DNA from 3 places in the Actinomadura sp. NPDC048955 genome. Region 1 is predicted to be linked to each of the others. Evidence: riboswitches for the same ligand, from Rfam matches in the RefSeq annotation. Region 1 holds a riboswitch; each other region holds the start of a gene.
What was found. A riboswitch is a leader RNA that binds a small molecule or an ion and turns the genes downstream of it on or off. The one in region 1 is predicted to bind cyclic di-AMP.

Region 1 (7,097 bases):
GGGCACGGGCTGCCGGCGGCGGCGGCGATGGCGCGGACGCGCAACGGCCTGCTCGGCCTCGCCTGTACGGGGGAGCGGACGGGACGGCTGGTCGGCTGGCTGAACGAGTTGATCGGGGGCATGGACCCGCCCGCGACGGGCACCGCCATCGTCGCCCACTACGACCCGGCCCGGCACGTCCTGGAGTGGACGTGCGCGGGCCATCCGCCGCCGATCCTGGTCCGGGACGGGCGGGCGACCCCGCTGGAGGTGGTCCGGGACCCGATGCTCGGCGCCATGCCCGGCTGGGAGTACACGACGATCACCACCGGGCTCGACTCGGGCGACATGCTCTTCCTCTACACCGACGGCCTGGTGGAGCGCAGGGACGCGGACCTGGACGAGCGGATCGGCCGCCTGACCCACATCCTGCGTGACAGCTCCTCGCGTCCCGAGCGGGTGCTGGACGAGGTGCTCGCGCGGATGGAGCACGACCGGGCGGCCGACGACACCACGCTCTTCGCCCTTTACGTGGAGTGACCGTCCGGGCCTCGCGGTGACGAACCGCACGCCCGACCAGGCAAGATCGCCGAGTGTGACGTGCGCCTCACTCGATGGGGTGGCCGAGGCCGCGAACGTCTCGGCGGGAGGTGCCGGCCGCAGGCAATTCGATCTTCTTTACCTTTTCCCGAAGGGCCGGTAAGTACGGCGGGCAAGGGGTTGGAGGGCGTCCCGACAAAGATCGGGAAGACGCGGGACCGTCCCCGTGTTGGGAGTCTCTTGGAAGGGCTTTGAGCAGGCAAGACTTTACTTTATGCCTGGTTTGCTTTTCTTGAGAAGGTTGGTACCTTCGATCCCGAATCACGCAACGCGTCCCATGCGTTGCCACCGGCCGCACCATGCGCGGCCGAGGATCGCGGAGCGGAATCCGCACGCGATGCGCGCCATGTGACGCGCGCCCCCTCGTCAAGATCTGTCAGTGAAGGCATCCGTATACCTGCACCGCTCGCGCGGTGCGAGGCCGAGTCCGTCCGGTCGATGCGACCGGAACGGAGCCGGGGACCCACGTTTCTGGGGTGAATCGGCGCGCCCGAGAGTCGCGCCGTAGGGCTGCTTCCATGCCCGAATCCGTCAGCTAACCCGGTAGGCGCCATGGAAGACAAGGAGATTCCCTGCATGTCCGGTCTGTTCGATCGACTTTCGCTCCACCGCCTCACGCCCGAGGACAAGGCCGTCGGCGTCGCCGTCGGCGCGGTCCTGGCCGGCGCGGTCGGGCTCTCGGTGGTCAACCCCCTCGCCGGCGGCCGCGCGGTCGCCGAGACCTCCGCCCAGACGGCGGCGGTCGCCGAGCAGGGCACCGCCGCGCACGACTCCTCCCAGGTCAAGACGGTGAAGGCCGAGAACGTCGCGGCCGAGGCGCGGCGCGAGGGCTTCAAGGTCCCCCCGCACGCCGTCAAGCCCGCCGAAGTGATCAAGCTCGCGCAGCAGCAGGTCGGCGTCCACGAGGGCAAGGGCGGCCAGACCAAGTACCACAAGTGGTACGTCTCGACCCCGCAGGCGAAGGCCACCGCCAAGCGCGACGGCGGCTTCTCGGTCAAGGAGTACAACGGCGCCCAGTGGTGCAACATGTTCGTCTCCTGGCTCGGCGCCCAGACCGGCGTCAAGAACATGGGTTGGGACGCCTACACGGTCCAGCACGCCAGCTGGTTCAAGCAGACCGACCGCTGGGGCCACAAGGCCAAGCCGGGCGCCGTGGTGTTCTTCGACTGGCAGGACGGCTCGAAGGCCGGCATCGGTGACATCGACCACGTCGGCATCGTCGTCAAGGACAACGGCGACGGCAGCATCACCACCATCGAGGGCAACACCGAGAACGCGGTGAAGAAGAAGGTCCGCGAGAAGTCGCAGGTCGTCGGCTACGGCTACCCCGACTACGCCCGCTGACCCGAACGCCCCCGAGAAGGCGCACGCTCCATGAGGGCGCCCGGCCCCCCGGCCGGGCGCCTTCTGGCGTTCCGGGTGTTGTGCCCAATGCCTCCGCTCACGGTGGGTAATGCGAAGCGTTGACAGCCTTTGATCCCTCTTGGACCTCAGTGCGGCGTTCGTGGAAAGGAAAGCAGCACGCCGGAGTCTGCGGAGGGGGATGCCCATGGCGGTGCGCCCGGATGTCAGCGTGGTGGTGATCGCCTACAACGACGCGCGGAGGCTTCCGCGGGCGGTGGCCTCGACGCTGGCGCAGTCGCTGGGCGGCGTCGAGACGGTGATCGTCGACGACGCGAGCACCGACGGCACCGGCGAGGCCGCCGACCGGCTCGCCGCGGCCCATCCGGGACGGGTCCGGGCCGTCCACCTGCCGGCCAACTCAGGGGGGTGCGGCCGTCCCCGCAACACCGGGATCGAGACGTCCACGGGCCGGTACGTGATGTTCCTCGACAGCGACGACCTGCTGGACCGGCACGCCTGCCTCAACCTCCTCGCCGCCGCCGAGGACACCGGGGCCGACATGGTCTCCGGGCTCTGCGACCGGATCTTCCTCGACGTGCCCGAGGGCGCCAAGGGGCGCATCCGCCCCTGGTATCCGTGGCTCTACCGGCACAGCGCCGTCTACGAGTCGCTGAACGAGAACCCCGACCTCCTCTACGACACCCTCTCGACCAACAAGGCGTACCGGCGCGGCTTCCTGGAGGAGCACGGGCTGCGGTTCGTGGAGCGGCTGCACTACGAGGACCTGCTGTTCACCGCCGAGGCCTACCTGGAGGCGGGGCGCACCGCCCTGATCCCGCACCGCGTCTACAACTGGATGGTCAAGGAGCGGACGCGGGCGCCGTCGATCTCCAACCGGCGCACCGAGCTGGCCAACTTCGCCGACCGGCTGGAGATCCACCGCCGCATCGACATGCTCTTCGCGCTGCGCGGCGCCTACGACCTGCAGCGGGCCAAGGACGTCAAGTTCGTCAACCACGACCTGGTGCTGTACCTGCGCGACCTGCGCGACAAGGCCCCCGCCCACCAGGCGCGCTTCCTCGATCTGGCCGCCGCCTACCTGGCCGAGCTGGACCCGCGGGTCTTCGAGCAGGCCAACCCGCTGCCCGCGATCGCCGCGCACCTGATCCGCGAGGGCGACCACGCGGGGGCGCTCGCCGCGGCCGAGTACGACCCCGTGAAGCGTCCCGAACTGCGCGCCCGCCTCGTGGAGCGGGACGGGCGCGTCTACTGGGGCGCCGGGCGCCCCCGCGGGACGCTCGGCCGCCGCGTCCTGGACGTCACGGCCTTCGGCTTCCACGTGCGGCCCCTCCGGGAGCTGCGCCCGGCGAACACCGTCACCCGTCTGGAGACGCGCGGCGGCCGCGTGCTCATGGCCGGGTACGTGCTGAACCCTCTGGAGCGGATCCCGCGGGGAGCCGAGCTGGCCGGAACGCTGGAGTTCCGCGACCGGCGCCGCCGGGCGAGGAAGGGACGGATCCGCGCGTCCGTCCGGCACGAGGGCGACCGGCTCACCTGGAGGGCCGAGTTCGACCCCGCCCGCAAGATCCGCCCTTTCGGGTTCGTCGACCCCGTCTGGGACGTCCGGCTGAGGATCCGGGTGGACGGCGAGGAGGTGGTCACGCGGCTCGGCGAGGGCCGCGGGTCGCCGTCGCTCGGAGGCGTCGCGCTGCCCGTCCGCCCGCGGCTGACGCGGTTCGCGGGGGACCGGCTCCGCTCGTACGTCACCGAGGGAGGGCACCTGGCGTTCGCCCTGGAGACGGGGAGCCCGTGGGCGCGGCTCACCCGCGCGCTCGCCCGTCGCGCCGCCCTGTCCCGCCCGGCGCGGCTGGCCCGCCGTCGGGCGCGGGCGCTGGACAGGGCGGTGCGCCGGACGCTGACCGGCCGGAACACCAAGATCGTCGTGTTCAACCGGGTGCTGAGCCGGCTGCCCGTCCGGACCGGCCTGGCGGTCTTCGAGAGCCAGCTCGGCCGCCACTACTCCGACAACCCGAAGTACCTCTACCGGGAGCTGCGCAGGTCCGGGCGTCCGGTGACGGCGGTGTGGTCGTACGCGTCGTCCCCCAAGGGGTTCCCGGACGACGCCCGGCTCGTCAAGCGCGGATCATGGGCGTACTACCTGGCGCTCGCGCGGGCCCAGTTCTGGATCGACAACCAGGGCTTCCCGGACCGGCTGCGCAAGCGTCCCGAGACCACCTACATCCAGACCTGGCACGGGTCGGCGTTCAAGCTGATGGGGCTGGACCAGCCGCGGTTGAAGTCGGGCCCCGCGGGCGACCAGGCGCGGCTGCGGAGGATGGTGGAGCGCTTCGACTGCTTCCTGGTGCGCTCCGGGCACGACACCGAGACGCTCTGCGGCGGCCTCGGCGTCCGCTCCGAGCTGCTCCCGGTGGGGTATCCCCGCAACGACCCCTTGGTCAACGGGGTGGATGGCGATCCGGAGCTGGCCTCCGAGGTCGCGGCCCTGCGCGACGCGCTCGGCCTGGACGACGGGCGCCGCGCCGTCCTGTACGCGCCCACGTACGTCACCGGGCCGAAGGGGCGTCCCGTCCGGCTGCTGGACCCGCCGGTGGATCCGGCGGTGTTCGCGCGGGAGCTGGGGGAGGAGTACGTCCTGCTCGTCCGGCCCCACTACCTGTGCCGGGCGAACGTGCCTCCGGGCGCCCGCGAGGTCATGCGCGACGTCGGCGCGGTGCCCGACGTGACGCCGCTGCTGCTGCTGGCGGACGCGCTCGTCACCGACCACTCCTCGATCATGTTCGACTTCGCCCTCCTCGACCGGCCGATCGTGCTGCACCTCCCGGAGGGCAGGGACCTCGCCGCCGGTTACTTCGACCTGGAGCGGCACGGCCCCGGGCCGATCACCCGCACCGAGGACGAGCTCGTCGCCGCGCTCGCCGGTCTGGAGGCGGCCGAGGCCGTGCACGCCGGGCGGCGCCGCGCGTTCGCCGCGCGCTTCGGCGAGCACGACCGCGGCACCGCCGCCCGGGCGGTGGCGGACCGCTACTTCCCGGCCGCGCCGAGCAGGAGGGGGAAGCGCCATGGCCGCGCCGCGTGACGTCTTCATCGTGTGCAACAACGCCGACGACATGGGTGGTCTCCAGCGGTGGGCGCACCACATGGCGCGGCTGCTGGCGGGACGCGGCGACCGCGTCACCCTCGTCGGCGTCACGCGGGGGACAGAGCCGTACCACCACGGCCGCGACGGCTCCTACGCCGTCGAGGTGCTGCACGGCGAGTGGCGGTCGCCCACGCTCGCGTGGCGTCCGGGGAAGGCGCTGCGGCGGCTCGACCCGGCGGCGCGGGCCCGGGACCTGCGGCGGACGGCGGCCCAGCGGCGCGGCGCGGCGCGCCTGTCGGAGCTGTTCGCCGCCGCGCGGCCGGGGGCGGTGGTCATCGTGGCGCAGGTGTGGGCGATGGAGTGGGTGCGGCTCGCCGACACCTCCGGGCTGCGCGTCGTGGGCATGAGCCACGAGTCCTACCAGGCGACCCGGGGGTCGTCGCGGTACCGGCGGGTCAAGGAGCACTACGCCCGCGCCGACCGGATGCTGGTCCTCACCGCCGAGGACGCCGACGCCTGGGCCCGGGACGGCATGACCAACGTCGACCACATCCCGAACGCGCTGCACGTCACGCCGAGCGTGCATCCCACGCTGGACCTGCCCGTCGTCGCCTGCGTCGGCCGCCTGGCCTACGAGAAGGGCGTGGACCTGCTGCTGGAGGCGTGGGAGCGCGTCGCCGGACGGCATCCGGGGTGGCGGCTGCACGTGTACGGCAACGGCCCGGACGAGCCGGAGCTGCGGGCGCGGGCGGACGCCGCCGGGCTGTCCGGATCCGTCGAGTTCCGGGGCGTGGTGGCCGACATTGAGGAGGCGCTCGTCGAGGCGTCGGTGTTCGCGCTGCCCTCGCGGGCCGAGGGTTTCCCGATGTCGGTGCTGGAGGCGATGGCGTACGGGCTGCCGACGGTGGCGTTCGACTGCGCGCCGGGCGTCCGGACCCTGATCGAGGACGGACGGGACGGTCTGCTGGCCGCACCGGGCGACGTCACCGCGTTCGCCGCCGCGCTCGGCAGGCTCATCGAGGACCCGGAGCTGCGCCGCATGCTCGGGACCGGGGCCCGCGCGTCGGTGCTCCGGTTCCGCCCGGACGCGGTCCTCGCCCGGTGGGACCGGCTGTTCGACCTGCTGCACCGCGAGTTCGCGGCCGCCGCGCCGGCTCCCGCGCCGGCCCGGCCGGTGCCGCCCGTCCCGGGCCGGGTCGCGGCCCGGGAGGCCGAACCCGCCCTGGGGGGTGATTCTTTCTAACAACTGTTTGGTAGAGTTCGCGGCGTGAAGCAGAACGAGTCCCCCGCGGACCGGGCCTTCCGCGCCGAGGTCCGCGACTGGCTCCAGGACAACCTGTCGGGCGAGTTCGCGCACGCCCGCGGGCTCGGCGGCCCCGGCCGCGAGCACGAGGCGTTCGAGGAGCGGCTGGCCTGGGAACGCCACATGGCCGCCGCCGGCTGGACCTGCGTCGGCTGGCCCCGCGAGTACGGCGGGCGCGGCGCCACCGTCGAGCAGCAGGTGATCTTCCACGAGGAGTACGCGCTCGCCGACGGGCCCGCCCGCGTCAACCACATCGGCGAGAACCTCCTCGGCCCCACGATCATCGCGTTCGGCACCGACGAGCAGCGCGCCCGCTTCCTGCCGCCGATCGTGGCGGCGCGGGAGCTGTGGTGCCAGGGGTACTCCGAGCCGAACGCGGGCTCCGACCTCGCCAACGTGCAGACCCGCGCCGAACTCGCCGGAGACCACTGGGTGGTCGACGGGCAGAAGGTGTGGACGTCGCTGGCCCTCGAAGCCGACTGGTGCTTCGCCGTGTGCCGCACCGAGCCCGGGTCGTCCCGCCACAAGGGACTGTCGTACCTGCTCGTCCCGATGCGGCAGGACGGCGTCGACATCCGGCCGATCGTCCAGCTCACCGGCACCTCCGAGTTCAACGAGGTGTTCTTCGACGGCGCCCGCACCGACGCCGGCAACATCGTCGGCGCGCCCGGCGACGGCTGGAAGATCGCGATGGCGACGCTCGGGTTCGAGCGCGGCGTCGCGACGCTCGGCCAGCAGGTCGGGTTCCGGCGCGAGTTCGAGGGCGTCGCC
Region 2 (7,097 bases), on a different contig from region 1:
CGCAGCTCCCAGCTCACCCAGTTCCTCGCGACCGCCCAGCGGCTCCGCCGGGAGCAGGCGCAGGCGAAGTCCGCCTACGACGAGGTGAAGTCGAAGCAGGACGAGCTGAAGAAGCAGAAGCAGGAACTCGACAAGCAGGTGCAGAAGCAGAAGTCGCTCGTGCGCCGGCTCGGCGGGGGCACGCCGTCCCGCCCGGGCGGTGGCGGCAACACCGGCGGCACCTACAACGGCCCGGCGAGCGGGCCGGCCCGCTCGGCGCTGAACTTCGCCTACGCGCAGCTCGGCAAGCCCTACTCCTACGGCGCCGAGGGCCCGAGCTCCTACGACTGCTCCGGCCTGACCATGAAGTCCTGGGCCGCCGCGGGCGTCGGCATCACCCGCACCACCAACTCGCAGTACGCCGCGACCAAGCGGGTGGCCAAGGAGAACCTGCAGCCGGGCGACCTGGTGTTCTTCAGCAGCCTCGGCCACGTCGGCCTCTACGTGGGCGGCGGCAAGATGATCCACGCCCCGCACACCGGCGACGTCGTCAAGATCAGCGACATCACCTCCGGGTACTACCTGAGCAACTACTACGGCGCCGGGCGCCCCTGACGCGGGGCCCTGACACCCCCGCCCCGCGGGCGTGACCGGACCTCCCTCCACAACGGACCAGGCTTGACCTGGTCCGTTGTTGATTTTGGGGGGGTTTGCCTTCTTTTGGGGTTTTGGTACGTTGTCACCACTCACGGCGCCCTCCAGACGCCGCGGCCCCGGGGCGCCCACCAGGCGCCCCGGCCCCACGCGGCGCATCCAGCACCCGCGTGACGGCGGCGCGAGCCACGCGCCGCTCCCCCCAGGGCGGCACGCCCCACGTGCCGTCCCGCGGCGCCCGAAGGCGCCGCACGGTCTCGAAGCAGACCAGGCCGACCCCGTCCACCGGGCGCACGCCCGCAGCGTGCATGGCGCTGAGCGCGCAGCCGCGGTGGCGTACACGGGGCAGGCCCCGGACGGTCCCCGGAGACGGGACGCCGTCCGCCCACAACATCAGGCGCCGCTCGTTCGCACGCGGGAGACAGGTCCCGCGCCGGGCCCCATCTCGCCCCCAGGATCGCAGCGGCAACGCCGAATCCGCCTCAGCGCGGAACCGGGGACCCACACCGCCGGAGTCCGGAGAACCTCTCCGGACGGGCATTCCGGCACCCGGGGTGAATCGGCGCGTCTCTCCCGGCAGTCCGGTGAGAGCCGCCGTAGGGCCACTTCCACGCCCGAACCCGTCAGCTAACCCGGTAGGCGTCTGGAAGACAAGGAGTGAATCCCGCAGCGTTACCTGGGGCGTGGCCGCCACGCGGTCACGCCCCCACCCCCCTTTGCTCCGCGGGCGCCACCGCCCGCCGAGATTCCCATCCGAACCGGCGTGCCCTCTCTCGGGCGCGTCACCGCCGAGTCCGCGGACCGCCGTGCCCCTGTGCGCGGCCCGTCGCGGAACCGGGGACCCACTGCGTCCTTTCGGGGTGAATCGGCCTGCCTTCGCGGGCCGTAGGGCGGCTTCCACGCCCGAACCCGTCAGCTAACCCGGTAGGCGGCATGGAAGTCGAGGAGATCCCCCCGTGCCACGCGCGCACTGCAAGAAGACCCCCGGCAGGCACCGCAAGCCGAACTCCCTGTCCCTCGCATGGCGGACGACCGGCGGCGTCGTCGTCGGCGCCGCCGTGCTCGGCACCGCCGCGGCCACCGCGAACGCGTCGGTCCTGCCGTTCGGTTCCACCCCGGTGAGCTCCGCCGCCGCCGACCTGGCCCCCGGCCTGACGGCGCACGGCGCCCCGTCCGGGCGCACGTCCGGGCCCGCGTCCGGGAAGGCGCCCAAGCCCACCGCCTCGAAGGCCCCGGCCGCCAAGAGGGACGCCCGGCCCGAGCAGGCGCGGGCGAAGACCTCCGAGAAGGCCGCCGCGAAGTCGCGGCCCACCGCCGCGCAGGCCATCAGGCTCGCCCGCTCGCAGGTGGGCATCGAGGAGGACGGCGGCGGCGAGACCAAGTTCCAGGAGTGGTACATGACCACGTCCCGCGCGCGGGAGACGCTCGCGCGCGACGGCGGCTCCCTCGACGGCTACGGCGACGCGAACTGGTGCGACATGTTCGTCTCCTGGGTGGGCGAGCAGATCGGCTTCAGCGAGCAGGTCGGCAGCGACGCCTGGACCGTCGCCCACGCCCGCTGGTTCCAGGAGCACGGCCGCTGGGGCACCGAGCCGAGGCCCGGCGCGATCGTCTTCTTCGCCTGGGACGGCGGCGAGTCCGTCGACGACATCGAGCATGTCGGCATGGTGGTCGAGAAGGTCGACGACGGCACGATCGAGACCGTCGAGGGCAACGCCGACAACGCCGTCCGTGTGAAGGAACGTTCCACAGACGTCGTCGTCGGCTACGGCTACCCGGACTACCGGTCGTGACGGCGCCCACCGCCCCGCGCCCTGCATAGGATCGCGCCCATGGAGGAAGGCCCCGGGCAGGACGCCCCCGTGACGCGGCGCAGGGTCCTCGCCCTCGGCGCGGGCGGGGCCGCCGTCCTCCTCGCCGGGGGCGCCGGCCTGGCCGGCTCGCGCTCCGGCGGCGGGGCGCCGGGCTCCGGAGCCCCCACCTCCCCGGCCGCCGGGACGTTCAGCCCGGACACGGCCGCCGCCGTGCTCGCCAACCGCGCCCGCGCCGTCCGCGACGGCGACCGCATGGCGTTCCTCGCCACGGTGGGCAGCGCCCCCGCCGCCTTCCAGGACGCCCAGTCCCGCGTGTACGGGAACCTCCGGAAGCTTCCCCTGGAAGGCTGGCGGGAGCGCCTCGTCGACACCGAGGCCATGGACGGCGCGACCGCCGTCGTCCGCGTCGAGGTGCGCTACCGGCTGCGCGGCTTCGACCGGGGCGACGTGGCCCGCACCCGCTACCTCACGCTGGCCCCCCGGGCCGGGACGTGGACGATCGTCGGCGACGGGACGTCCCGCGGCCTCGCCGACGACACCGACATCTGGGACTGCGGCCCCCTGGCGGTGGCCAGGGGGCGCTCCGGCCTCGTCATCGGCGACGGCGCCGGCCTCGACGGCATCGCCGAACGGCTGGACGCCGCCGTCCCGGTCGTCACGTCCGTGGTCGGCAAGGCGTGGGCGCAGCGGGTCGTCGCGCTCGTCCCCGCCGACGCGACCCTCGCGTCCGCGCTCGCCGGCCCCGGGCAGAGCCTCGGCCAGATCGCCGCGCTCGCCACCGTGGCGCCCGCCGCCGGGGGCGGCCGCGGCGAGGACCGCGTCATCGTCTCCCCCGGCACCTTCGGCCGCCTCAACGAGCTCGGCCGCGACGTCGTGCTCACCCACGAGCTGACCCACGTCGCCACCGGCGGCGCCCGCGACCGGCGCACCCCGCTGTGGCTGATCGAGGGCTTCGCGGACTACGTCGGCTACCGGCGCGTCAAGATCAGCACCCGGACGGCGGCGGGCGAGCTGCACCGCGAAGTCTCCGCCGGGCGCGCGCCGTCCGCGCTCCCCGCCGCCGGCGCCTTCGCCGGCGGCTCCCCCCGCCTCTCCCAGGCCTACCAGGAGGCCTGGCTCGCCTGCCGGATGGTCGCCGACCGGTACGGTGAGGCGGCGCTGGTGCGGCTCTACCGGGCCGCCGGGCGCGCCCCGGAGGCCGCGGCGCTGCACGACGTGCTCGGCCTCACCCGGGAGCGCTTCACCGCACTGTGGCGCGACTACGTGAAGGAGGAGCTCGCATGAGCGAGGCGGAGACCGACGAGGGCCGGGCCGAGGGCGCCGCCGCCGGGACGCCCGGCGCCGCCCCCGCGCGGCGGCCCCGGATCGCCGCCGCCGTCAGCGCCGCCGTGCTCTTCGCCGGGGTCGCGACCGTCCTCGCGAGGACCACGCCGTGGAACCCGCTGCCCGGGCACGTCCCCGGCGGCCGCGTGACACCCGATCCCGCGCTGGACTTCACCCCCGCCGAGATCGCCCGCTCCCGCGCGTTCGACTCGGCCGTCAACCCGCCCGCCTACACCGGGCTCCTCGTCGGCCTCGCCCTGATCCTGGTGCTGGGCCTCACGCCGCTGGGCGCCCGGTTCCTCGGCTGGGCCACCGCGAAGACCCGCCGCCGGCCGCTTCGGATCATCCTCGGGACCATGGCCCTGACCACGCTGCTGCGCGTCGCGGGGCTCCCGTTCGACGTCTGGGGCGAGTCCGTGCTGCGCCGGTACGGGCTGTCCACGCAGAGCTGGCCCTCATGGCTCGTCGACCAGGCGAAGTCCCTCGCCCTCACGTGGGTCATCTACACGATCGCCCTGCTGCTCCTCTTCACCCTCACACGCCGCTTCCCGCGCTACTGGTGGACCGGCGCCGCCGCGGGCGGGTTCGTGCTCGTCGTCTTCGCCTCGTTCGTCTACCCGCTCGCCGTGGAGCCGGTGTTCAACAAGTTCCACTCGCTGCCGGCGGGGCCGCTGCGCGGCGACCTGCTGGCGATGGCCCGGCGGGACGGCGTGCCCGTCAAGGACGTCCTCGTCGCGGACGCCTCCCGCCGCACGACGTCGCTGAACGCCTACGTGTCGGGGTTCGGCTCCACGCGCCGCATCGTCCTCTACGACACGCTGCTGAAGTCGCCGCCCGCCCAGGTCGAGTCCATCGTCGGGCACGAGCTCGGCCACGCCAAGCGCGACGACGTGCTGTGGGGCACGCTCGTGGGCGCGCTCGGCGTGGCCGGAGCCCTGTGCCTGCTGTACCTGCTGACGACGTCCCCGCGCCTGCTGCGGCGCGCCGGGCTCGATCCCGACGAGACCGGCTCCGGCGCTACGGGACGTGAGCCGCGCAGCGGCGGCGGGGCGGCCGACCCGAGGTCCATCGCGCTCCTCCTCGCCCTGGTGACGGCCGGGACGACGCTCGCCGCCCCCGTCCAGAACCTCGTGAGCCGCCGCATCGAGGCCCGCGCCGACGCGCACGCGCTGAACCTCACCCGCGACCCGGCGACGTTCGTGTCGATGCAGCACGCGCTGTCGGTGCGCAACATCTCCGACCTGGACCCCGACGCCGCGGAGTACCTGCTGTGGCTCACGCACCCCTCGGGCCCCGACCGGATCGCCATGGCCCGCGACTGGGCGCGCCTGCACCGCGTCCAGGTGCCGCCGCCGCTCCGGTAGCCGCCGCTCAGTTGCCCTCGGCCCGCTGCTTCTCGGGCGCCTTGGGCTTGGCGCCCCGCTGGGCCGACAGGGTCGCCGCGTCCACGTGCGCGGCCGTCGTGACCGACCGCTTCAGGGCGCTGCCCTTCACCCAGTCCTGCCACTTCACCTGCCAGTACCCCCAGCCGTTCTCCGCGTCCAACTCCCGGTCGCTGCCGGTCACCGTGATGGGGTCGCCCCGCTGGGAGAGGTTGTAGAACCACTTCGCGTTGGACGGGCTGACGTTGATGCAGCCGTGGCTGACGTTCTCGCTGCCCTGGGAGCCCACCGACCACGGCGCGCTGTGGACGTACTCGCCGCTGTCGGAGATCCGCACCGACTTGTAGACGGTGAGGCTGTAGTACCCGGCGCAGCCGGGGCCGCAGCCGTCCCACTCCGACGTCATGATGGTCGGGTCCTCCTTGCCCATGGCGAGGTGGACGCCGTTGGTGGTGGTGTACTTGCGCTCCCCGCCCTTCCCCATGCTCGTCGGGATCGTGCGGGCCTTCTTGCCGTTGACCCTCACGACCATCTTGTGGCTGTCCTCGCCGGCCGTGGAGACGTGCGAGTCGCCGACCTTGAAGTCGACGCCGTAGTCCTTCCCGCCGTACACGCCCTGCCCGGTGCGCACGCCGCTGAGGTGCGCCCGGAACGACACCTTCGTGTGGGCCGGCCAGTAGCTCTTCGTCCGGAACACCGCTTCCTGGCTGCCGAACCAGCTCCAGCCGCCCTCGACGGTCTTGTCGGCGGTGACCTCCAGTGCCCGCTCGACCGCCGCCCGGTCCTTCACCGCACGGGCGAAGTGCACGATGATCGGGATGCCGACGCCGACGGTCTCCTTGTTGAACGGCGCCTCGATCGTGACGTCGTTGGTCTTCTTCACCTCGGCCGTGGAGAAGCCGCTGCGGACCGTACGGGTCCGGCCGTCCCGGCCGAGGGCGGTGGCCTGGACGGTGTACTCCGTGCCCGGCTTCAGAGTCCACCGGGACCGCCACCGCGTCCTGTCGGCGCTCAGGTCCCCCTCGACGGCGCCGGCCCTCGTCGCCACCGTCACGTTCTCGATCGTGCCCTGCCGCGCCTCGACGGCGATCGGGCTGTCCGGCCGCAGCTTCCCGCCCCCGTCCGGCGACACCGCGAGCTTCACCTCGTCCTTGCCCTGCGGTCCGGCGCCCCCCGAGCACGCCGCGGCACCCGCGCCGACGAGCACACCGCCGACGACGAGCGCGGCGGTACGCCGCCCCCGGTCTCCCGGCCTTGAGCCACTCACCCGCATGTGGACCCCCCGGTCGTCCCACTGGGCGATCTGTCGGTTCCAGCCCGGTCGCTGGAAAGGCGCCCAGTATGTTCGAAAGGGCCGGTACCCGCTAGAAAGCGGACACCGGCCCTTGATGGGGTTCTTTTACTGATCAGTGGGCGAAATGACCCCGGTAGTACTCGAACACCAGACCGACGGACGTGAGAATGGCGGCAGCGGCACCGAGGATCACCAGCCACCAGCCGAACACCACACCCAGCGCCACGGCCGTGGCCGACAGCGCGACGAACAGCGGCCACCAGCTGTGCGGGCTGAAGAAGCCCAGCTCGCCCGCCGCGTCCGCGATCTCGCCTTCCGGGTCGTCCTCGTACAGCGGCCCCGCGTTGGCGCGCTCGAGGCGCCGGACCGTGAAGTGGATGTAGAACCCGATGAGCCCGGCGAGGCCGACCGCGAGCGCGAGCGCCGTCGTGCCCGTCCAGTCGTTGGACCAGAGCCAGTACACGACGTCGGTGGCGAGGAAGAAGACCGCGCACCCGTAGAACATGAACGCCTGGACGCGCATCGGCTACTCCCCCTTCGCCCCGGCCAGCTCGCCCTTGGCACCCACGTGCGGGTGGTGCAGGTCGAACGCCGGCCGCTCGGAACGGATCTTCGGGATCGAGTTGAAGTTGTGCCGCGGCGGCGGGCAGG
Region 3 (7,097 bases), on a different contig from region 1:
GCGCTGGGGCGCGAACCACGTCTACGGGACGGGCGGCGTGGTGCCCGCGCTCGTCGCGGCCGGGGTCGGCCCCGGCAAGCCCGCGATCCGGCGCGCCGTCGTCTGGCTGGAGGACCACCAGAACCCGGACGGCGGCTGGGGCGAGGACCTGCGCTCCTACGACGACCCCGCGTGGATCGGGCGGGGAGAGTCCACCCCGTCGCAGACGGCCTGGGCGCTGCTGGCGCTGCTGGCCGCGGGCGAGCGCACCCCGGCCGTGGAGGCGGGCGTGCGGTGGCTCGTCGACCACCAGCGGCCGGACGGCACCTGGGACGAGGACCTGTTCACCGGCACCGGCTTCCCCGGCGACTTCTACATCAACTACCACCTGTACCGGCTGGTCTTCCCCGTGAGCGCCCTCGGCCGCTACCTGGACGGTGCGGCGTGAGGCGGGCGCGCGGTCCGGTGAAGGCCGCCGGGTCCACCCTGCACAAGGAGGTCCGGACACCATGAGCATGCCGCTCCGCCAGAGCCTTCGCATCGGGGGCTACATTCTGCGCAACAAGCTGCGCGGCCGGGAGAAGTTCCCGCTCATCGTCGAGCTGGAGCCCCTGTTCGCCTGCAACCTCGCCTGCGCCGGCTGCGGGAAGATCCAGCACCCGCACGACGTGCTGAAGAAACGCATGCCGGTGGAGCAGGCCCTCGCCGCCATCGAGGAGTGCGGGGCGCCGATGGTCTCCATCGCGGGCGGCGAGCCGCTCATGCACCCGCAGATCGACGAGCTGGTGAAGGAACTCGTCCGGCGCAAGAAGTTCGTCTTCCTGTGCACGAACGCCTTGCTCATCCCCAAGAAGCTCGACAAGTTCACGCCGTCGCCGTACTTCGCCTGGGCGGTGCACATCGACGGCCTGCGGGAACGCCACGACGAGTCCGTCTGCAAGGAGGGAGTGTTCGACGAGGCCGTCGCGGCCGTCAAGGAATGCAAGCGGCGCGGGTTCCGCGTCACGACCAACACGACGATCTTCAATACGGACACGCCGCAGACCGTCATCGACGTCATGAACTACCTCAACGACGACCTCCGGGTCGACGAGATGATGATCTCGCCCGGCTACGCCTACGACAAGGCGCCCGACCAGGACCACTTCCTCGGCGTCCAGGAGACGCGGGAGCTGTTCCGCAAGGCGTTCGGGGGCGGCAACCGCAAGCGGTGGCGCTTCAACCACTCGCCCCTGTTCCTGGACTTCCTGGAAGGCAAGGTCGACTTCCCCTGCACGGCCTGGGCGATCCCGTCCTACTCGCTCTTCGGCTGGCAGCGTCCCTGCTATTTGATGTCGGACGGCTACGCGCAGACCTACCAGGAACTCCTGGACGAGACCGACTGGGACTCCTACGGACGGGGACGCGACTCCCGCTGCGCCAACTGCATGGCCCACTGCGGCTACGAACCCACGGCCGTCTTCTCGACCCTCGGTTCCCTGAAGGAGTCCCTGCGGGCCGTCCGCTCGGTCTGACCCGTCCCGCTCCTCGGCCCGTTCCGCCCGGCACCGGCGATGAGCCGATGCCGGGCATCTCCCGCCGGCCTACTTGAGGGACGTCGGCCGGTACGCCTTGTACTCGTCGTCCGAGGACAGCCCGTAGTCGAGCGTCCGGTGGTCGGTTCCGTACCGGCCGCGCTGCTCGTAGGCCCAGTACGACGAGTGCTCCTTGTCGGCCCACTTCTCGAAGATGACGACGTGCCGCGTGGTGTTGCTGCCGAGGGCGTCCATGACGAGGTCGCCCTTCTTCAGCCCGGACATCTCGATGCGCTCGGTGTACCGCGACGAGGTGAGGCCGACGGTGTTCGTCCCGGGCTTGGGCAGGCCGAGCGCCATGGACACGAAGCCCGAGCAGTCGGTGCGGTAGCCGTTGTGCGTGCTCGTCTGGCTGTAGGGGACCCGCTCGTCGGAGTGCGGATGCCAGGTCTCCGCCCGCTTGATGACCTTGGACCGCTCGTCCGGCACGGGCTCGGCGGCCTGCTTCTTGGTCTTGGTCTTCGTGGACGGCTCGGCCTTCGCCGGTGCCTTGAACTCCTTCAGGACCTCGGCCTGGGCCCTGACCTGCTCCTGCGGTGCCGCCTTCCGCGGCGCGGCCTGCTGCCCCGCGGTCCGCTGCTGCGGCACGGTCTGGACGGCGGCGACGTTCTCGGTGGACGCGTGCTGCAAGGTCGTCGGCACTGCCGCCGTCACGCCGAAGACGGCGAGGCCTGTCAGCGTGACCGTGGCCCAGGGGCCGGGCCGGAGGACGCGCGACCGCTTGCTCTGCTTGCCTTTCAAGGGGGGCTCCTTGCTTCCATGTGCCGCCTACCGGGTTAGCTGACGGGTTCGGACGTGGAAGTCGCCCTACGGCCCGAGAACAGGCCGATTCACCCCAGTGCGGGTTGGGTCCCCGGCTCCGCGCCACGGCGGACTCGGCGGGTGCCGCTGGGAGACAGCGGCTCTGACGATGTGGGGCCCGATCGATGAGGGGTCTCGGGCCTTGGCGCGCGGGGATGGCACCCCGCCCCACCGGAGTGGGACAAAACGCCTGGCAGACGCCTTGAAGGGGCAAAGCTACTGAAACCTCCCAGGGAGGGCAAGGTCACCTCTAGACGGAGGAGAAACCTCCAGTTATTATCCGGAGGAGAACCCTTCATTTATTGGGAGGTGGGTTCCATGACCGCCATCACGGCGCGGACCGCGTCCGGCCCGTCCGCGGGCACCCCGAACCGGCGCTGGGCGGCGCTGGTCGTCATCGCCGTCGCGCAGCTGATGATCGCGCTCGACGCCACGATCGTGAACATCGCGCTGCCGACGGCCCAGCACGCGCTCGGCTTCGGCGACGCCGACCGGCAGTGGGTGATCACCGCCTACACCCTCTCCTTCGCCGGGCTGCTCCTGCTCGGCGGCCGGATCGCCGACCTGGTCGGGCGGCGCCGCAGCTTCCTGGCCGGGCTGGCCGGATTCGCGATCGCCTCGATGATCGCCGGGGCCGCCCCGGGCTTCGGGGTCCTCGTGGTCGGGCGCGCCCTGCAGGGGGCGTTCGCCGCGCTCCTCGCGCCGACCGCCCTGTCCCTGCTGGCGGTGACCTTCACCGAACCCAAGGAGCGCGCGAAGGCGTTCGGCGTGTACGGCGCCGTGGCCAGCAGCGGCGCGGCGGTCGGGCTGCTGCTCGGCGGCGCGCTCACCCAGTACGCCGACTGGCGCTGGTGCCTCTACGTCAACGTCGCGATCGCCGCGGCCGCCTCGGTGGCGGGACGGATCGTCCTTCCGGCGCCGCCCGGCTTCCCCGGGTCGCGCCTCGACTGGATCTCCGCCGTCCTCGTCACCGGCGGACTGGCCGCCGTCGTGTACGGCGCGGGCCAGGCCGCCCCGCACGGCTGGGACGCGTGGCAGACCACCGCGCCGCTCGCGGCCGGCGTCCTGGCGCTCGCCCTGTTCGTCGTGCGCCAGGCCCGGCACGGTGCGCCGCTGCTACCGCTGCGGATCCTCGCCGACCGCAACCGGGCGGGCGCCTACCTCGCGGTGGCCACCGCGGTCGTCGGCGCCTTCGGGGTCTTCCTCACGCTGACCTACTACCTCCAGGTGGTCGCGCACTTCTCGCCGATGCGCACCGGGCTGGCGTTCCTGCCGATGGCCGTCGCGAACTCCGCGAGCGGCTACCTGGTCGGCGCCCTGCTCATCAGGCGGGTGCCCGCCCGGCTGCTGATCGCCGGGGGCCTGCTCACCGCCGCGGCCGGGCTGGCCATCCTGACCAGGCTCGGCGCGGGCAGCGGCTACGCCACCGCCGTCGTCCCGGTCGAGATCCTGCTCGGGCTCGGCATGGGCGCCGCGTTCCCGCCCGCGTTCTCGCTGGCGACCGCGGGCGTCTCCCCGCGCGAGGCCGGCGTCGCCGCCGCCGTCGTCAACGCCGCGTCCCAGATGGGCGGCTCGATCGGGACCGCCGTCGTCAACACCGTCGCGATCGGCGCGACGGCGGGCTACCTGCGCGAGCACGGCCCGGGCGCCCCGCGGGTGAGCGCCCTCGTGCACGGCTACACCGCCGGTGCGACCGTCTCGGCCCTGGCCCTGACCACCGTCGCCGTCGTGGTGATGCTCCTCATCCGCACCCCGCCGCCGTCGGACGCCCCCACAGAGCGCGCTTCCCGATGACCGCCGCGACTTCCCCTGAACGCACCTCCGCGAGGGCGCTCAGGGGAAGCAGGGCTCCAGGGCGGTCAGACGCCCAGTTCGGCGGCGGCCAGGGCCGTGCCCTCCACGCGGGCGGCTATCTTCGCGAAGGCCGTGTCGCGGGACGTGGAGGTGTCGTCGGCGAACGGGGAGAAGCCGCAGTCGTCGCAGGTGCCGAGGCGGTCGACGGGCAGGTGGCGGGCGGCGGCGAGGACGCGGTCGCGGATCTGCTCGGGCGTCTCCACGCGGGGGTCGATGGGGTCGACGACGCCGACGAAGACGCGGGCGTCCGCGGGCAGGTGGGCGGCGACGATGGCCAGGATCCGGTCGGGGTCGGGTTCGCTGGCCAGCTGGAGGTAGAAGGCGCCGGCCTTGAGCTCGAAGAGCTTGGGCAGCAGCCCCGCGTAGTCGACGTCGAGGCTGTGAGTGGAGTCGAGGTCGCCGCCCGGGCACACGTGCACGCCGATCCGGGCGCGCTCGTCGGAGGAGAAGCGCTCCAGGACCCGGTTGTTGAGCGCGATGAAGGCGTCCAGCACGCCGCCGCTGGGGTCGAGCTTGAGCGACAGCCGCCCCTCGGTGAAGTCGAGCTGCACCACGTGGGCGCCCGCGTCCAGGCAGGAGCGGATGTCGGCCTCGGCCTCGTCGACCAGGTCGTCGAGGAACATCTCGCGCGGGTAGCCGTCGATGCCGTCGGCCGGGTACAGCAGGCTCAGCGCCGACGGCGCGATCACGGCCTGCTTGACCGGCGCCGTCGCGTGGCGCTGGGCGGCCCGCAGGTAGTCCACGGCGTGGCCGGTGTAGCGGAACGGGCCCGCCGTCAGCCGCGGCAGCTGCCGCTGGTGCCCGTCGGCGAACGGGATCACCGCGCCGTCGGGGGCCAGGTCGGCCAGGCCCGCGATCGGGTAGGTGGCGAAACTCGGCTTGGACTGCTCACCGTCGGTCACCACCGGGGAGCCGAGCTCCTCCAGCCGGCGGAGGGTCTCGCGCACGGCGCGCTCCTGGGCGGCGGCCAGCTCGGACGGCGCGGCGGTGAGGAGTTCCCGGGGACGCGGGATGCTGCCGATGGGCTCTGTGGGAAGGGGCATACCACGAACCTACGCTACTCAAAGTAGCGACAGAAGTGCTCATCGTGACCAGAGGTGGCCGCGTGAATCTTCGGCGACGTCGCGGCGAATTCGCGCGGGCCCGCACGCCGGTAGCATTCGCGGGTGGTTGATGGGGGAGCACCGACAGGGCCGCCGGTCGCGGCGGACATGGATCCCCGGCGGATCCACGCCGCGCTGAGCCTGCTGGCTGACCGGCGCTGGCGGACGCTCGGCGAGCTGGTCCGGGAGACGGGCGCGCCGCGGCGTTCGGTGGAGTCGCTGCTGGCCGGGCTCTCGCTGGAGCACGCCGGCGGCGACCGGTTCCGCCTCACCCCGGAGCAGGGCGCCGAGATCGCCGAGTCGCTGCGCACCGGGTACCGCCCGCTCGACCCGGCCGACCCGGTGGGGCACCTGCTGCCCGAGTACACCGCCGTGGTGGAGCGGGTGGCCGGGCTGATCGAGCGGGCGCCGCGGGCGCGGCACGTCCTGGACCACGTGTCGGCCACGCCGGAGACGGTGGTGCGGCGGGCCCTGCTCCTGGGGGCGCGGTTCTGGCTGCCGGGCACGCGCCTGCTGTGCGTGGGCGACCACGATCTGACCTCGCTGGCCGTCGGGCTGGTGCACCCGGGCGTGCAAACGACCGTCGTGGACGTCGACGAGCGGATCCTGGCCTACATTGACGAGTGCGCCGCCGAACTCGGGCTGGACGTGCGCACCCGCTGGGCGGATCTGAGGCTGGGGCTTCCGGCGTCGGCCGTCGAGTACGCCGACCTGGCGGTGACCGATCCTCCGTACACGCCGGAGGGCGTCGGGCTGTTCGTGGCGCGAGCTGTTCAGGGGCTGCGGGACCAGGGGCAGGGCCGGGTCCTGCTCGCCTACGGGGCGAGCGACCGCACTCCGATGCTCGCGCTGAAGGTCCAGCAGGCGCTGCAGGATCTGAACCTCGTGAGCGAAGCCGTCTACCCGGACTTCAACAGCTACTTCGGCGCGGAGGCGATCGGTTCGCGCGCCGACCTGTACGTCCTGCGGCCGACCGGCAAGAGCCTGCCGGCCGCGGCCGCCCGCGCCGACCGGTTCGCCACCGCCATCTACACCCAGGGGCCCCAGGCGGTCGAAGCCCGGACGGCGGAGGGGGCGTCGCCCAACGTCGCCGACCTCCACCCGGACGTCCTGGTCGGAGACTGGCCCAAGCAGGTGCTCCCGCAGGTGCCGCGCGTGCGGCTGACGACCTGGCTGGCCAAGCCGTACGCCGCGCGGGTGCGGCACGCGGCCGTCGCGCTGCCCCCGGGGCTGGAGGGCGCGCTGGTCCGCGTGCTGCTGGCCACGCGCGCCGAGCACGTCCGGGTGTTCCTCTCCGAGGCTCCCGGCGACCTCGCGGACGAGGCCGCCTCGCTCGCGGCCGTTTACGAGCTGACCCGGCGCGGCTCGGTCGTGGAGGCGGTGCGCACCCCGTCCGGCACGGCCGACGAGACCCAGCGGATCGTGCGCGCGATCCTGGACCGGGCGCACGGGAAGGTCGCCAACGTCTGGCGCGACGCCCTGCTCGACGCGCACGCGGGCCTGACCAAGCGGCAGGCCCGCGCGATCGTGGCCGACGCCGCTCCCTGGGCGCGGGACGTCACCCTGGTGGAACTCCCGCTCCACCGCCTGCGCGACCTGCCCGCCGCCGTCCGCGCCTCCCTGGACCTCGTCACCGCGGCCCCGGCCGGCTAGGGCCGCGCCGTCACGACTCCTTCGACAGGGCCTCGACGGTCCGGGCCGCGGCGGTGCGGAGGTCCGCTTCGGAGTGGCCGAGATGGGTGACGGCGCGCAGGACGGTGGGGTGGTGGGCGTTGGACCACAGCAC

Region 2: linked by a shared signal. The riboswitch ahead of AB0C84_RS00045 (CHAP domain-containing protein) and the one ahead of AB0C84_RS20740 (CHAP domain-containing protein) in region 1 are both predicted to bind cyclic di-AMP.
Region 3: linked by a shared signal. The riboswitch ahead of AB0C84_RS16650 (hypothetical protein) and the one ahead of AB0C84_RS20740 (CHAP domain-containing protein) in region 1 are both predicted to bind cyclic di-AMP.

The regions. Positions count from the first base shown of each region.
Region 1 is NZ_JBEZJI010000020.1:117,683-124,779, forward strand. It holds gene AB0C84_RS20735 (SpoIIE family protein phosphatase) at 1-519, shown strand, start outside; cyclic di-AMP (ydaO/yuaA leader) riboswitch at 989-1,144, shown strand; gene AB0C84_RS20740 (CHAP domain-containing protein) at 1,156-1,923, shown strand; gene AB0C84_RS20745 (CDP-glycerol glycerophosphotransferase family protein) at 2,129-5,020, shown strand; gene AB0C84_RS20750 (glycosyltransferase) at 5,004-6,266, shown strand; gene AB0C84_RS20755 (acyl-CoA dehydrogenase family protein) at 6,291-7,097, shown strand, end outside.
Region 2 is NZ_JBEZJI010000001.1:4,073-11,169, reverse strand. It holds gene AB0C84_RS00050 (NlpC/P60 family protein) at 1-594, shown strand, start outside; cyclic di-AMP (ydaO/yuaA leader) riboswitch at 1,093-1,290, shown strand; cyclic di-AMP (ydaO/yuaA leader) riboswitch at 1,441-1,580, shown strand; gene AB0C84_RS00045 (CHAP domain-containing protein) at 1,590-2,426, shown strand; gene AB0C84_RS00040 (hypothetical protein) at 2,466-3,731, shown strand; gene AB0C84_RS00035 (M48 family metallopeptidase) at 3,728-5,134, shown strand; gene AB0C84_RS00030 (Ig-like domain-containing protein) at 5,142-6,419, opposite strand; gene AB0C84_RS00025 (cytochrome c oxidase subunit 4) at 6,559-6,969, opposite strand; gene ctaD (cytochrome c oxidase subunit I) at 6,973-7,097, opposite strand, start outside.
Region 3 is NZ_JBEZJI010000014.1:109,423-116,519, forward strand. It holds gene shc (squalene--hopene cyclase) at 1-427, shown strand, start outside; gene hpnH (adenosyl-hopene transferase HpnH) at 489-1,493, shown strand; gene AB0C84_RS16650 (hypothetical protein) at 1,563-2,294, opposite strand; cyclic di-AMP (ydaO/yuaA leader) riboswitch at 2,304-2,444, opposite strand; gene AB0C84_RS16655 (MFS transporter) at 2,673-4,148, shown strand; gene AB0C84_RS16660 (cobalamin-independent methionine synthase II family protein) at 4,214-5,251, opposite strand; gene AB0C84_RS16665 (bis-aminopropyl spermidine synthase family protein) at 5,375-6,964, shown strand; partial or broken gene AB0C84_RS16670 (aldehyde dehydrogenase family protein) at 7,047-7,097, shown strand, end outside.